DNA from 4 places in the Rhizobium laguerreae genome. Region 3 is predicted to be linked to each of the others. Evidence: predicted binding sites of a transcription regulator. Region 3 holds the regulator's gene; each other region holds the start of a gene.
The links. The regulator LexA, encoded in region 3, represses DNA repair genes until DNA is damaged. The targets are predictions, from matches to a motif close to TGTTCNNNNTGTGTTCNG.
Positions count from the first base shown of each region.

Region 1: HFO71_RS26510 (DUF3072 domain-containing protein) is a predicted target of LexA. The motif match lies at 1,309-1,326, and genes of this name have one in related genera.
Region 2: HFO71_RS14915 (helicase-related protein) is a predicted target of LexA. The motif match lies at 1,731-1,748, and genes of this name have one in related genera.
Region 4: HFO71_RS06885 (DNA recombination protein RmuC) is a predicted target of LexA. The motif match lies at 2,089-2,106, and genes of this name have one in related genera.

Region 1 is NZ_JAAXQT010000009.1:339,609-342,889, forward strand. It holds gene HFO71_RS26505 (extracellular catalytic domain type 1 short-chain-length polyhydroxyalkanoate depolymerase) at 1-874, shown strand, start outside; gene HFO71_RS26510 (DUF3072 domain-containing protein) at 1,077-1,292, opposite strand; gene HFO71_RS26515 (nucleotidyltransferase and HEPN domain-containing protein) at 1,415-2,323, opposite strand; gene HFO71_RS26520 (RHE_PE00001 family protein) at 2,693-3,281, shown strand, end outside.
Region 2 is NZ_JAAXQT010000004.1:186,815-190,095, forward strand. It holds gene phbB (beta-ketoacyl-ACP reductase) at 1-247, shown strand, start outside; gene HFO71_RS14905 (YMGG-like glycine zipper-containing protein) at 660-920, opposite strand; gene HFO71_RS14910 (DUF3309 family protein) at 948-1,103, opposite strand; gene HFO71_RS14915 (helicase-related protein) at 1,911-3,281, shown strand, end outside.
Region 3 is NZ_JAAXQT010000005.1:208,884-212,164, reverse strand. It holds gene HFO71_RS17460 (ComEC/Rec2 family competence protein) at 1-1,580, shown strand, start outside; gene lexA (transcriptional repressor LexA) at 1,561-2,280, opposite strand; gene HFO71_RS17450 (VOC family protein) at 2,479-3,281, shown strand, end outside.
Region 4 is NZ_JAAXQT010000002.1:2,988-6,268, forward strand. It holds gene HFO71_RS06880 (ribokinase) at 1-725, opposite strand, end outside; gene HFO71_RS06885 (DNA recombination protein RmuC) at 830-2,056, opposite strand; partial or broken gene HFO71_RS06890 (globin-coupled sensor protein) at 2,167-2,334, shown strand; gene def (peptide deformylase) at 2,432-2,947, shown strand; gene HFO71_RS06900 (FitA-like ribbon-helix-helix domain-containing protein) at 3,012-3,281, shown strand, end outside.

The DNA.
Region 1 (3,281 bases), on a different contig from region 3:
CGCGTTCGGAAGTAATCCGGGCCGCCTGCTGATGAAATCCTTCGTCCCGACCACGCGGCTGCCGAAAAACCCCGCGCTTGTCGTCTTGCTTCATGGCTGCCATCAGACTCCCGAAAGCCTGGATGCTGCGGCCGGCTTCTCCAAGCTTGCGAAAGAGCGCGGTTTCGTTCTTCTTTATCCGCAGCAGAAAAGAGCAAACAATTCGCAAAATTGCTTCAACTGGTTTCGACCAAGCGCGGTCGCTCGAGACCGCGGCGAGGTGCGTTCGATCAAGCAGATGGTCGAGCACATATGTGAGCGACATCGCATCGACCGTTCGAGGGTTTTCGTCGCGGGGCTGTCCGCCGGCGGGGCGCTGACGGGCGCACTCGTCGCGAACTACCCGTCATTGTTTGCCGGCGCCGCGATCATCGCCGGCATGCCATTCGGATCTGCCCGCGACGCGATGTCGGCCCTGCGCGCGATGAAGTCAGGTGCGCCGTCGCCACCGGGCGGATGGGGAAGACCCATTGCTGAGATTTCCCCGGAAGCCAAGGTATGGCCTGCGATAACCATCTGGCAGGGCATGGACGACCGGGTGGTCAAGCCCGTCAATGCGCTCGCGTGTGTTGCTCAGTGGCTCGAAATCCAAGGCATTGCAGAAAACAGCGGCCGTTTGGAGGAAAAACCATGGGGCAGGTTGCAGTCATGGAAGGTGAGCGGCGAGCTGAAAGTGGCCCTCTATTCAGTCAGCAACATGGGCCACGGACTTCCGATCAAGAAGCGCAAGAGCCTCACGGCGCTAAGATCTGCAGACCCCTACGTGATCCCGATAGAAATCTCAGCTCCAGCAGAGATGATGCGATTGTGGGGTTTGTCCAGGCTTCGAACATAACCAGTTCGCAGCAAGTTCGGCCGTAGCTGGCAAATTCCGGTCGGCGATGGGTTCTACGGATGCAGCATCTCGGTGCGGGCAACGAAACACTAGGCGAGCACCCTCAGCTTGCATTCGAACAGCTTACACCGCTGGTGTTGCGGCGCGCAAACGTTCTCCTCGGCTTTCGGCTTCACCCAATTGGTTATCGCCAGGCGGCCGCTCATTCCAAATTGAGCGCCTGCTTTAATTCGTCGATCCTCTTGGACGCTTCCGCCTTGGTCAGATCCTCGGCATAGGCATCGGGCTGGTGCGCCTGTTCGGACAAGGTTTTTAGATAGGACCGCTGCGCGCCGGTCATCGGCTCGTCGCCGCTCACCCAATCGTCGGGGTCCTTTTGTGTGTTGGACGATGTCTTGGTTTTCGGATTGTCACTCATAGCTGCCTCCTGAATGCGTTCTCTAAACGTTCCAGGTGATGCCCCGGTTCCAGCCGCATGTCGATGTCGCATTGGGCTCGATCGTACCCCTTCAGTCGGGCGTAAAGGCCACACGCCACCAGCTAGTGGCTGTCGTGTTTCAGCCTTTCGAGATGCTCGGAGCAAACCATCCGGACCAATTCAAGCAGCACGGTTGTCCTCTCGCCAAACCAGGCGAGAGCCTCCTCGCTGATCTCGTAATGTTTTGAATAGCGCGCCTTCACATATGCCTCGTTCAATGTGTTGAACCACGCGCGTTCCCGGTGCTGATCACGTGGAAAGGCCTCGGCCAGCCGGCGGTCCTGCTCCTCGGCGAGCGAGCGCAGAAACTTGATGTTGTGCGATGGTGGACCGTAATTGGTGAGAGTAAGGAGAATGCAGGAATAGGCTTGCTCGAGCGACTGATGAAAAAGAAACCCCGCTCGTTTCCCGTAGCCCCTAGTACGTGCATGTTCGGCCAGATCGAGAAATTCCGTCGAAGCCTCGATCCGCTCTTCAAAATGCTCCTTCGCCACGCGAAGCCGGTCCTCAGTCGAAAGGGGCTCGGGCTCAGCCAACGGCTCATCGTCCAGTTCGTAGAGAACGATGCCTTCCTTGCGAATGTCAGAGAAGAAATACTGCCCCTCCTTGAGGTAGGTATTCACCTCGCGTCTGGAATGGACGATGAAGCTCACTGGTGTTTCGATCGCGGCTTCGTGGATCAGCCGGTCGGCTGCCTTGTGCCAGTATTCGGCGAACTCGCAGAGCTTGCGATTGTTGACGATGATCAGCAGATCGAAATCGGAGCGATACCCCTTCATGGTGAACGGTTCATCGACCCAGCCACCCTTGGCGTAGGAGCCGAACAGGACGATCTTCAGTATCCTGCCACGCTTCTTGAAATCGGCCGTGCCTTCCTTCAGCGCGTCCTCGAATTCCTCGTGGAGGATTTCGAGAACCCGTCCGAGTTCTCGCTGCTTGCGGAGCGGCATATGTTCAAGCGACGATTTCATAAGCAATCGATAGGCGAAAGATCTCGTACCGTCTACTCGCAGTTTTGAGAGGGAAACTGTAGGACGTGGTCACATCTGAGATCACCTTCTTTCGAGAATCGTGTTGATCAAAGATGACCGTGAATGCCGGTTCCTAGGCAGGCCTCACACTCAGTAGGAACGGGAAGGAAAGACCCGCCACCCGACGCATTTGCTGGAGGTAACGCTGAAAAGAGAAATGGTCTGGCGCCTCTAAACGGGATCTGCTCAGAGCGTGATCGTCTCACCATCGATAACCAGTACTTATCGATGTTTAGAACGCCAACTCTCAATCATACCTTGTGAGGAACAATAACATTACGGTAGCGTTCGTGTAAGAAATCATTTACCATGATTTCAATGGCTTACGACATCGCGAAAATCAGCATGACTGCCCTGATGCGGCCGGCTTTCGACGCCGGCATCGCTCTGACGCGTTTGGACGAGCGCATCGCCCGTTCACCGGTCGGCCAGGGGTGGATCGAACGCTCCCAATTCGCCGACGCCTGCGCCTCGCTGTGGATCGACGGCGAACTTGTCCACCTCGAGGACCTCGTCCTTCACGACGCTTTTCGCGACACCCGCACCCCCACCCATGAACTCACCATCGCCCGCGACGTCCTTCGCACCCGCCGGCGCATTACCGGCCAGATGCCCACTTGGGCACTCTCCGCCGACGGTATTCGCGCTCTTCGGAAAACCTCCGCGATCACGCCCGGGGACGCGGATGAGGCGGATATGACCAGCGGCATCCGGCAAGCTGTCGTGGCTAATCTGGAAGGGGAGGGGGATGATGCCAACGGCGCCGAGAATCTTCCCGGTGTCGATTATGCCGCCATCGATGCGCTGCTCGCCCGATCGGACGCAGCGATCGAAGATGCCAAGCGATCGGCCCGCCCCGGCGGAAGCCGTGCGGCCGAGAAGGATCTACTCGTATATG
Region 2 (3,281 bases), on a different contig from region 3:
GCTGGCCCAGGAAGGGGCAAACAAGAACATCACCGTCAACGCCATTTGCCCCGGTTACATCGGAACGGAAATGGTACTTGCCGTGCCGGAGAAGGTGCTGAACGAACGCATCATTCCGCAGATCCCCGTCGGTCGTCTCGGCGAACCGGAAGAGATCGCGCGTTGCGTCACCTTCCTCGTCTCCGACGATGCCGGCTTCATCACCGGTTCGACGCTGACGGCCAATGGCGGACAGTTCTTCGCCTAGGCATTTCTGTCTTCGAGTCGACAGTAGAGATCAGAGTCAAAGCAATTGGCGCGTCCGGCCGGACGCGCCAATTGCTGTTTATGGACGTCGCTGTGGCCGAGCTCTCGCCGGCACTTTGCGCAGCGAGCGATTTTCCCCGCTAAGGGCTGATATCGCGGTCGTCAGGAAAGCCGATGTAATCAGAACAGCGACGAGAGAATTAAGCAAAATCTGGGTCATGGAGGCGTTCCTTTCAGCTGCGCCGGGCGGCTTTGCCTGTCCGTTGCGCTCGTGAAGGAAATATGTGTCTGGCAGTTGGGCGGCGGTAGATTTGACTTTCGCAACCGATTGTCAACGTCACGTTGACGGATGCAGCAGGCCAAAAGAAAAACGGGCGCCAAGGCGCCCGTCGGGAGTCCGATATGCTTGCCGATCAGTAGCGGCAACGGGCCTCGTAGCGGCGGCCGTAGCGGTCGCGATAGACGCAGTAGCCGCGGCGTTCAACCGACTGGCCGATCAGAGCACCGGTCAAACCGCCGGCAACGGCGCCGACGGCGGCACCACCCCAGCTGTTGGTGACGGCACCGCCGATGACCGCACCGGTACCGGCGCCAATCGCCGTACCTTGCTCGGTCGCTGTGCAGGATGCCAAGGCGCCGACGAGGGCACCAATAAGAACAATCTTCTTCATCATGTCGTAACTCCCCAGGTTAGTTGGGCTTTAGATGCGGCCCATTAGTACAAGGATAATGATAATCACGAGAACTAGCCCCAAACCGCCGGAAGGTCCATAGCCCCAGCCACGGCTGTAACCCCAATTCGGCAAGGCTCCGATCAAGAGCAGAATGAGGATAATAAGAAGTATCGTGCCAAGCATGGTGTGTTTCCTTCATTTCATCCGCAATTTGGATGGACGAGAAACACGCATTGGCGATTTTTGTTCCCGGTTGAGCTCTGAAATGTGACGAAGCCCGATTCACGGTTTAATTTCCGTCTTCTCGTAAAAATGCCGCTATGGTTAAAAAGACATTTAAATACAATATGTTGCGGTGAACAAAGCGGGAAAATCGCGATGTCGCCGATTCGTCAGCGATTCGTTCCGTTTTTGATCGGCGAGCCGAGATTGGCCGCCCTGACTTAACGCTATCTGAATCCGGCGCTTGAAAGATTAATACTGATACGACGAGGCGGAGCGAGGCGATCTGCCGCCAATGTGCATCTAGGGCCTGGACCTGATAGCGCTACCAGATGTGGCCGTGAACGAAAGGCGAAAATGGCGGCGTCAGCGATTCGTCTCCGATTCGTTCCGGCTTTGGTCGAGAGGTTAATTTTGGCCGGATTTTCGCCTGTTCGAGATCGGGCGAAGATCGTCACTCACGACGACGAAGATAGGGACAGGAGAGAGTCTTGCGATTCAGCATGTAGTGGGAAAAAGTGATTCAAAATCAATACTTAGCCGTGAACAAAAGCTGAATCAGCGGGAGTCGTCGATTCGTCGCTGATTCGTTCTCACGCTGTTCCGAATCGGAAATACGCGCGTTTCGGACGACTCGCAAAGGTCGTAATCCCCGAGGCATTTTGAAATCTGCCCTTGCGTTTGCGGCGGCAGCTGTCCATGTGTTGTCCAGCTTCCATCGGGAGCCAAGATTTTCCTGGGGCCACCCCGCCTCATTTGCATGGACCCATGACTCTGACTTCGCAGCCGATGATTCTGAGTGGGCGCGGTGTGACCGCGGTGCTCGGGCCGACCAATACCGGCAAGACCCATTATGCCATCGAGCGCATGGTCGCGCACGGGACGGGCGTGATCGGCCTGCCGCTCCGGCTGCTGGCGCGCGAGGTCTATACGCGGGTGGTCGAGAAGGTTGGCGCGCAGAATGTGGCGCTGGTGACCGGCGAGGAAAAGATTTCGCCGCCCAATGCCCGTTTTTCCGTCTGCACGGTCGAGGCGATGCCGCGCGAGACCAAGGCCGCCTTCGTCGCGATCGACGAGGTGCAGCTCGCCGGCGATCTCGAGCGCGGCCATATCTTCACCGACCGCATCCTGCATCTGCGCGGCCGCGAGGAAACGCTGCTGCTCGGCGCGGCGACGATGCGGCCGATCCTGCAGCAGCTCCTGCCCGGCATCACTATCGTCGAGCGGCCGCGGCTTTCGCATCTTTTCTATGCCGGGCAGAAGAAGATCACCCGGCTGCCGCAGCGCTCGGCCATCGTCGCCTTCTCCGCCGACGAGGTCTATGCCATCGCCGAGCTCATCCGCCGGCAGCGCGGTGGCGCGGCGGTGGTGCTCGGTGCGCTCAGCCCGCGCACCCGTAATGCGCAGGTTGCGCTCTATCAGGCGGGCGACGTCGAATATCTGGTGGCGACCGATGCGATCGGCATGGGCCTCAACCTCGATGTCGATCACGTCGCCTTTGCCCAGGACCGGAAATTCGACGGTTACCAGTTCCGCAATCTCAATCCGGGTGAACTCGGCCAGGTCGCCGGGCGCGCCGGGCGGCACGTGCGGGACGGGACCTTCGGCGTCACCGGGCAAGTCGCGCCCTTCGACGACGAGCTGGTGCAGCGCATCGAGGGGCATGAATTCGACAACGTCAAGGTTTTGCAGTGGCGGACGACGGAGATGGACTTCTCCTCTATCGCGTCGCTGCGCGCCAGCCTCGAGGCGGGTCCGCGCGTGCCGGGGCTGACGCGGGCGCTGCCTGCGGTCGACCAGCAGGCGCTGGAACAGCTATCGCGTTATCCCGAGGTCATCGATCTCGCCGACAGGCCGGCGCGCGTCGAAAAACTCTGGGAGGCTTGCGCGCTTCCCGACTATCGGCGTATCACCCCAGCACAACATGCCGATCTTATCTCGACCCTCTTTTCCGATCTCGTCCGCTATGGCACGGTGAACGAGCAGTTTCTTGCGGAGCAGGTTCATCGCTCCGATCGAACAGATGGCGAAATTGACACGCTTTCGGCGCGAATCGCGCAGATAAGAACCTGGACCTACGTTTCGAATCGGCCCGGTTGGCTTGCCGATCCGACACACTGGCAGGAAAAGACGCGGGAA
Region 3 (3,281 bases):
CCGGCGACACCGGTGCTTTTGCCGCTGCTCTGGTGACGGATGAGCGGCGCGCCATTTCGGATGCGACGACGGAGGCGCTGCGCCAGTCCGGTCTGGCTCATATCATCGCCATCTCCGGTCTCAACATGGCGCTGTCGGCCGGCATCTTCTTCGTCGGCTTCCGGATGCTGCTCAGCCTCTTTCCCGGCATCGCTGAGGCCTACCCGACGAAGAAGATCGCTGCCGCCGGCGCGCTCATCGCCGTCACCGCCTATTTCCTGATCTCCGGCTTTGCGGTCTCTGCAGAGCGCGCCTTCATCATGATGGCCATCATGTTGATTGCGGTCTTCTTCGACCGGCCGTCGATCAGCCTGCGCAACGTCGCGCTCTCCGCTCTCGTCATCATCGCCATTTCGCCGTCCGAGGTCTTGGGACCGAGCTTCCAAATGTCCTTTGCCGCGACATTGGCGCTGGTCTCGGGCTATCAGCTGTGGAAGGACCGGCGCGTCCGCGAAAACGCCTTTCTGAAGCTGCCGATCATCCGGCCGTTCGTTACGGTTGCCGGTTTCTTCGGCGGCGTCTTCCTGACCTCGCTGATCGGCGGTTTTTCAACCGCGCTGTTTTCGATCGAGCATTTTCATCGCCTGACCGCCTACGGCCTGCCGGCTAACCTCGCGACGATGCCGATCATCTCCTTCATCATCATGCCGGCAGGTCTGCTGGCGATGCTGCTCATGCCTTTCGGTCTGGATGTTTGGGCTTGGAAGATCGTCGGATTCGGCCTCGATTTGGTGATCGCGGTCGCAAAGACGGTGTCCGGCTGGGGTGGCAATATCGACGTCGGCCGCTTGCCCGCCTGGTATTTCGCCGTCGCCGTGGCAGGCTTTCTGCTGCTGACGCTGTTCCGCACCCGGTTGCGCCATGTCGGCACATCGATCATCACGGTCGCAACACTCATCCTGTTGCTTCTACCGGGTCCCCGGCCGCCCGATCTGGTGATTTCGGAGGATGGCAGTCTCGTCGCAGTCGTTGAGGCGGCGGCAATGGCTTCCAACCGTGAAAGACCGCCGGATTTCATCTTCGACCAGTGGCAGAGAGCGCTGGTCCGGCCGAGGCATGATCCGCCGAAGATGCTGGATGGTCCTGCTATCCCGCCTGAGGGACAAGACCGCCGCGTCAGGCTTTCCCGCGATCAGCAGAACGAAGCAAGGACCGCGATGCGGGCGGCCGCAGCGGCCGGTGACGCAGACCGCTTTTCCTGCGTCAAGAAGGCCTGGTGCACATCAAGGCTTGGCAATGGTCAGGTGGTAACCGTCATCGACAACGCCGGCTATCTCGGCCCGGCATGCGACGCGGCCGATATCGTCGTGACGTCGGTGCGCCTTCGCTTCAACAATTGCCGCTCAGGTGCGACGCTCTTCACCGGTGAGACGCTGCGCAGGACCGGTTCCATCGAGTTGCGCTTCACGGACACCGGCCTCGAGGTCGCAACCGCATTCGATGCATTGTCGCGGCCATGGATGCGCCATCGCGCCTATGACTGGCGCAGCAACAGTTTTACCGAATCCGGCTTGGCCAATGTCAGTGATAGCGGCGAATGAGACCGACGAGTTTACCCTGAACCTTGACACGGTCCGGCCCGAAAATCCGGGTCTCGTAAGCCGGGTTGGCCGCTTCTAGCGCGATCGAGGCGCCCTTGCGGCGGAAGCGCTTGAGTGTCGCTTCTTCGTCGTCGACCAGAGCAACGACGATGTCGCCAGGACTTGCGGTGCTGCCGTTGCGGATGATCACGGTGTCGCCGTCGAAGATGCCGGCATCGATCATCGAATCGCCCTTGACCTCCAGCGCATAATGTTCCCCGGAACCGAGCATGTCGGCCGGAACGACGATGTCGTGGGTATTGTTCTGGATCGCCGAGATCGGCACACCGGCAGCGATTCGGCCCATGACCGGCACGGAGACCGAGTTGCCGTTGTCGGCGACGGGTTTTGCGGGAGCAGGAGTGGCGACCGGCTGAGGTTTGCCGAGGCTGCCCTCGATGACGCTCGGCGAAAAGCCGCGCCGGGGCTGAATGCTGGGGCTGTAGGCCTCCGGAAGCTTGATGACCTCGAGCGCACGGGCGCGGTTCGGTAGGCGGCGAATGAAGCCACGCTCCTCGAGCGCTGTAATCAAGCGATGAATCCCGGACTTGGAGGCGAGGTCCAGGGCATCTTTCATTTCGTCGAAAGACGGCGGAACGCCGGATTCTTTCATGCGCTCGTGAATGAAAAGGAGAAGCTCCTGTTGTTTGCGCGTGAGCATCGACGTTGTGACCTCGTGATTGAAACAAATCCAGAACAGACACTATATGTTCCATATGTGTTCCGCAAGTAGCTAAATTTCTGTAAAGCTTGGTGCCAACTCGTTGAGATTTTTATTTTCATTCGCCGGATTGGCACAGATCTCTTGCAATGAGGGGCGCGCCGTCGCAGATCTCTTGCCGTTTCCAGGAGGGATATCATGAACGAGCATTCCGCCAAACCGCACCCGCTGGATCATGTCGTGCTGCCGGTCGTCAATATCGATCTGGCGCGCGAGAGGCTCGGCAAGCTCGGCTTCACCGTTGCCGCCGATGCGCGCCATCCCTTCGGAACGGAGAATGCCTGCGTCTTTTTTGCCGACAAGACCTATCTGGAGCCGCTCGGGATTGCGAACGTCGAGGAGAGCGAGGCATCGGCGCGGCAGGGTAATGTCTTCACTGCCCGCAACCAGGCCTTCCGTTTCCGCTGTGGCGAGGAGGGGCTCTCGGGGCTGGCTTTCGGCAGCAAGAATGCCGGCATCGACCATCAGGATTTCGTCGGCAACGGATCGAGCGCTGGCGAGATGCTGCAATTCACCCGGCCGATGACGATGCCGGACGGTTCCGAGACGATTGCCGGCTTTAAGCTGGCTTTCGCCGGCGACCTGCGCGCGCCTGATCTCCTGTTTTTCACCGTCGAGCGCGTCAATCCGCTACCGGCCGACCGCGCGGCGCTGGAGACGCATGCCAATGGCGTCACCGGCATAGTTGAGATCGCGCTTTGCACGCCAGAGCCGGCCGCCTTCGCTGCCTTCGTCGGCCTTGCCGTGGCGCAATCGGCAGTCGAGAAAACCGGTTTCGGCGTCGATATTGCGGCATCGAATGCGAAAATCAGCCTGATGACGCCGGAAGGGCTGGAGGCATATTTCGACATCGCCGTCTCATCCGCAGATCGCGGCCTGCGCGGCCGGGCAATCCTCTTTGCTGTCGCCGATCTTGCCGTGACAGAAGCGCATTTGGCTGC
Region 4 (3,281 bases), on a different contig from region 3:
ACAGGTTCGATCTTGAGACCCTGCGCTCGTGAAATCGCCCCGTCGCGGATGGCGATGACCCCATCGGCGCCAAGCGTCACGATCAGCGTCTGGCCGGTCTCCGCATGCAGGCGCGCAAGGGCTGCCTCGCGCGCTTGCGCGTCCATGCCTTCCTGTCCGGCAAGCCGCTCGAACTCGGTCTCGTTGGCGATGACGATATCGGCGAGCCGGCCGAGACGCGGGGCATCGGGGATCAGCGGCGCGAGGTTGAGAATGCTGGTGACGCCCTTGGCGCGGGCGGCCGACAGCGCGCGTTCGACGGCAGCAGCCGGCACTTCGAGCTGCAGCATCAGGATATCGCCTTCGTTCATGCGGCCGATTGCCGTCTCGGCGTCGGCAGGCGTGACCTGGCCATTGGCGCCGGGAATGACGGCAATCATGTTTTCGCCGTCGCCGCCGACAAGGATCAGCGCCGTGCCGGTGGGACCGTCGACATGGTTGACGAGAGAAAGATCGGTGCCTGCATCATCGAGCAGGGCCAGCGCCTCCGCAGCAAAGGCATCCTTGCCGACGGCGCCGTCCATATGCACGTAGCGTCCGGCGCGGCGCGCTGCCAGCGCCTGGTTGGCGCCTTTGCCGCCGGCGGCTGTGGCAAAGCCGTTGCCGGCCACCGTCTCACCGGGCTTCGGCAGGCGCTCGGTCGTGGCGATGAGATCCATGTTGATGGACCCGAAAACTGTGATCATGAATGTGTCCCGTCTTCTAGAGCATGATGCCGAAAAGTCTGAGCGGTTTTCGGAGGACATCATGCTCCTACTGTTTCATGCGGGCGCGACACTGCCCGAAGCGGTCAGTCCTCGTCAACCACCCGGAGTTTCAGAAGGCCGGTGCGGCTCTCCACCGATTTGGCCGCGGCTTCGCTGTCGCGGGCGGGCTTGGCCTCGCCGCCACTCGCTTCGAATTCCAGCGCTTCGATCCTGGCGCCGCGTTTGGTCAGCTTGTCGGCCGAGGTAACCACCATGTCGATGTCCTTCTGCGCCATGGCGAAATGGCCCTGCAGCTTGCGCACCCGCTCATCGAGGCGGCTGAGATCGTCCATCAGGATCGCCACCTCGCCCTGGATCAGATGCGCCTGCGCCCGCATGCGCTGATCCTTGAGCACGGCCTGGATGACCTGGATCGACAGCATCAGCAGCGACGGCGAGACGATGACGATACGCGCGCGGTGCGCCTTCTGCACCACCGGCTCGAAATTCTCGTGGATCTCGGCGAAGATCGATTCGGACGGCACGAAGAGAAAGGCCGTATCCTGGGTTTCGCCCTGGATCAGATATTTCTCGGAAATGTCCCTTATATGGACCTCCATGTCGCGGCGGAACTGCTGGCCGGCGATCTTGCCGGCCTCGGGGCTGCCGGCATCGCGGATCGCGTTCCAGGCTTCGAGCGGAAATTTTGCGTCGATCACCAGCGGCGGCGCACCGTTCGGCATGCGGATCGTGCAGTCAGGCCGCGAACCGTTGGACAGCGTCTGCTGGAAGGCGTAGGCGCCCATCGGCAGACCGTCGGCGACGATCGTTTCCATCCTGGACTGGCCGAAGGCGCCGCGCGTCTGCTTGTTGGACAGAATGGCCTGCAGCCCGACGACATCCTTGGCGAGCGTCTGGATATTGTTCTGCGCGGCATCGATGACCGCCAGCCGCTCCTGCAGCCGCTGCAGGTTCTCATGCGTCGATTTGGTCTGCTCGGTGATCGTCGAGCTGACACGCTGCGACATGCCGTCGAGACGTTGGCTGATCGTCTGGTTGAGTTCGCTCTGCCGCGCGCCGAAGACTTCGGTCATCGCCGCGATCCGGCCCTGCATCTCTGCCTGGATCTTCAAAAGCTCGGCCATCCGCGTCTCGTTTTCCTGAGCACGAAAGTTCGCTTCCTCCGCCTGCTCGCGGCGAAGGCTGGCGCCGCGCAGCAGAAGCACGATTACCAGCAGGGCGAGGGCGGCGAGAACGCCGCCGACAAGCGCCAGCATGGCCGGGCTGATCGAGGCAAGGGCAAGGGCGAGCGATTCGGAATGGATGGTCATGCCGCGAGCATAACAGAAGAAATGGCGATATATAGATCAAAACGTGAACGGAATGGGGGGGGGGGCCTCAATATCCTCGCAAGCGACCGCTCTTCCTCCCTTGGGGAGAAGTCCGCAACATGGGTGCGATCACCCAGCAGAATTCGGACATGGTCGAGCAATCCTCGGCGGAAACCCGCCGGCTCAAGGACGAGGTGGAGACGCTGATCGAGCTGCTGCGGCGTTTCCGCGCCCGACCGGAGGGCCGCTCCGCCGGTGCTGCTCGACGGGCTGCCTGAGGCCAATATGGCAAAATTCCAGACGGGGATGCAAAAAAGCGTATTCCCCGCCTACCGGATAATTCCATAGTCGGAAAAGATGGGTTATGGGAACGCCATGACCATCAAGCCACTCATCATTCTTCCCGATCCCGTTCTCCGCCAGCTGTCCAAGCCGATCGAGCGGGTGGATTCCGACCTGCAGCGTCTTGCCGACGATATGCTGGAAACCATGTACGACGCGCCGGGCATTGGCCTTGCCGCGATCCAGATCGGCGTGCCGCGCCGCATGCTCGTCATCGATATCTCGCGCGAGGGCGAAGAAAAGCAGCCGCAGGTCTTCATCAATCCGGAGATCCTCACATCCTCCGACGAGCGCTCCGTCTATGAGGAAGGCTGCCTTTCGATTCCGGATTATTATGCCGAGGTCGAGCGCCCGGCCACCGTCTCGGTCAAGTATCTCGACCGGAACGGCAAGGAACAGACGGTGGAAGCCGACGGCCTGCTCGCCACCTGCCTGCAGCACGAGATCGACCACCTGAACGGCGTGCTCTTCATCGATTACATCTCGCGGCTGAAGCGGGAGATGGTGATCAAGAAGTTCACCAAGGCGGCGAAGTCCAAGGCGCTCTGACGCTGCGTTGAAAATTCATCGGCGAGAAACTATGATATCACTGATATCATAGTGGAGGTGCCGAATGGGTGATTTTCTGATCAGAAACATTTCCGAAGCATTGAAGCGAGACATTGCGCAATCGGCGCAGCGGAGCGGAAACAGCCTTTCGGACGAGGCCAAGGAGCTTTTGCGGGAAGCGCTGAAAAGAAAAACCGAAACAAAGCCCGAGACTTTGTCGGCGTATGACGCAATACGCGCCGCTTTCGTCAGCGAAAACGCAGTCGACGATGAATTTGCTGCAATCATGGACGAAATCGAGGCCGCGCGGAAAAAGGATTTCGGTCGGCCGTTC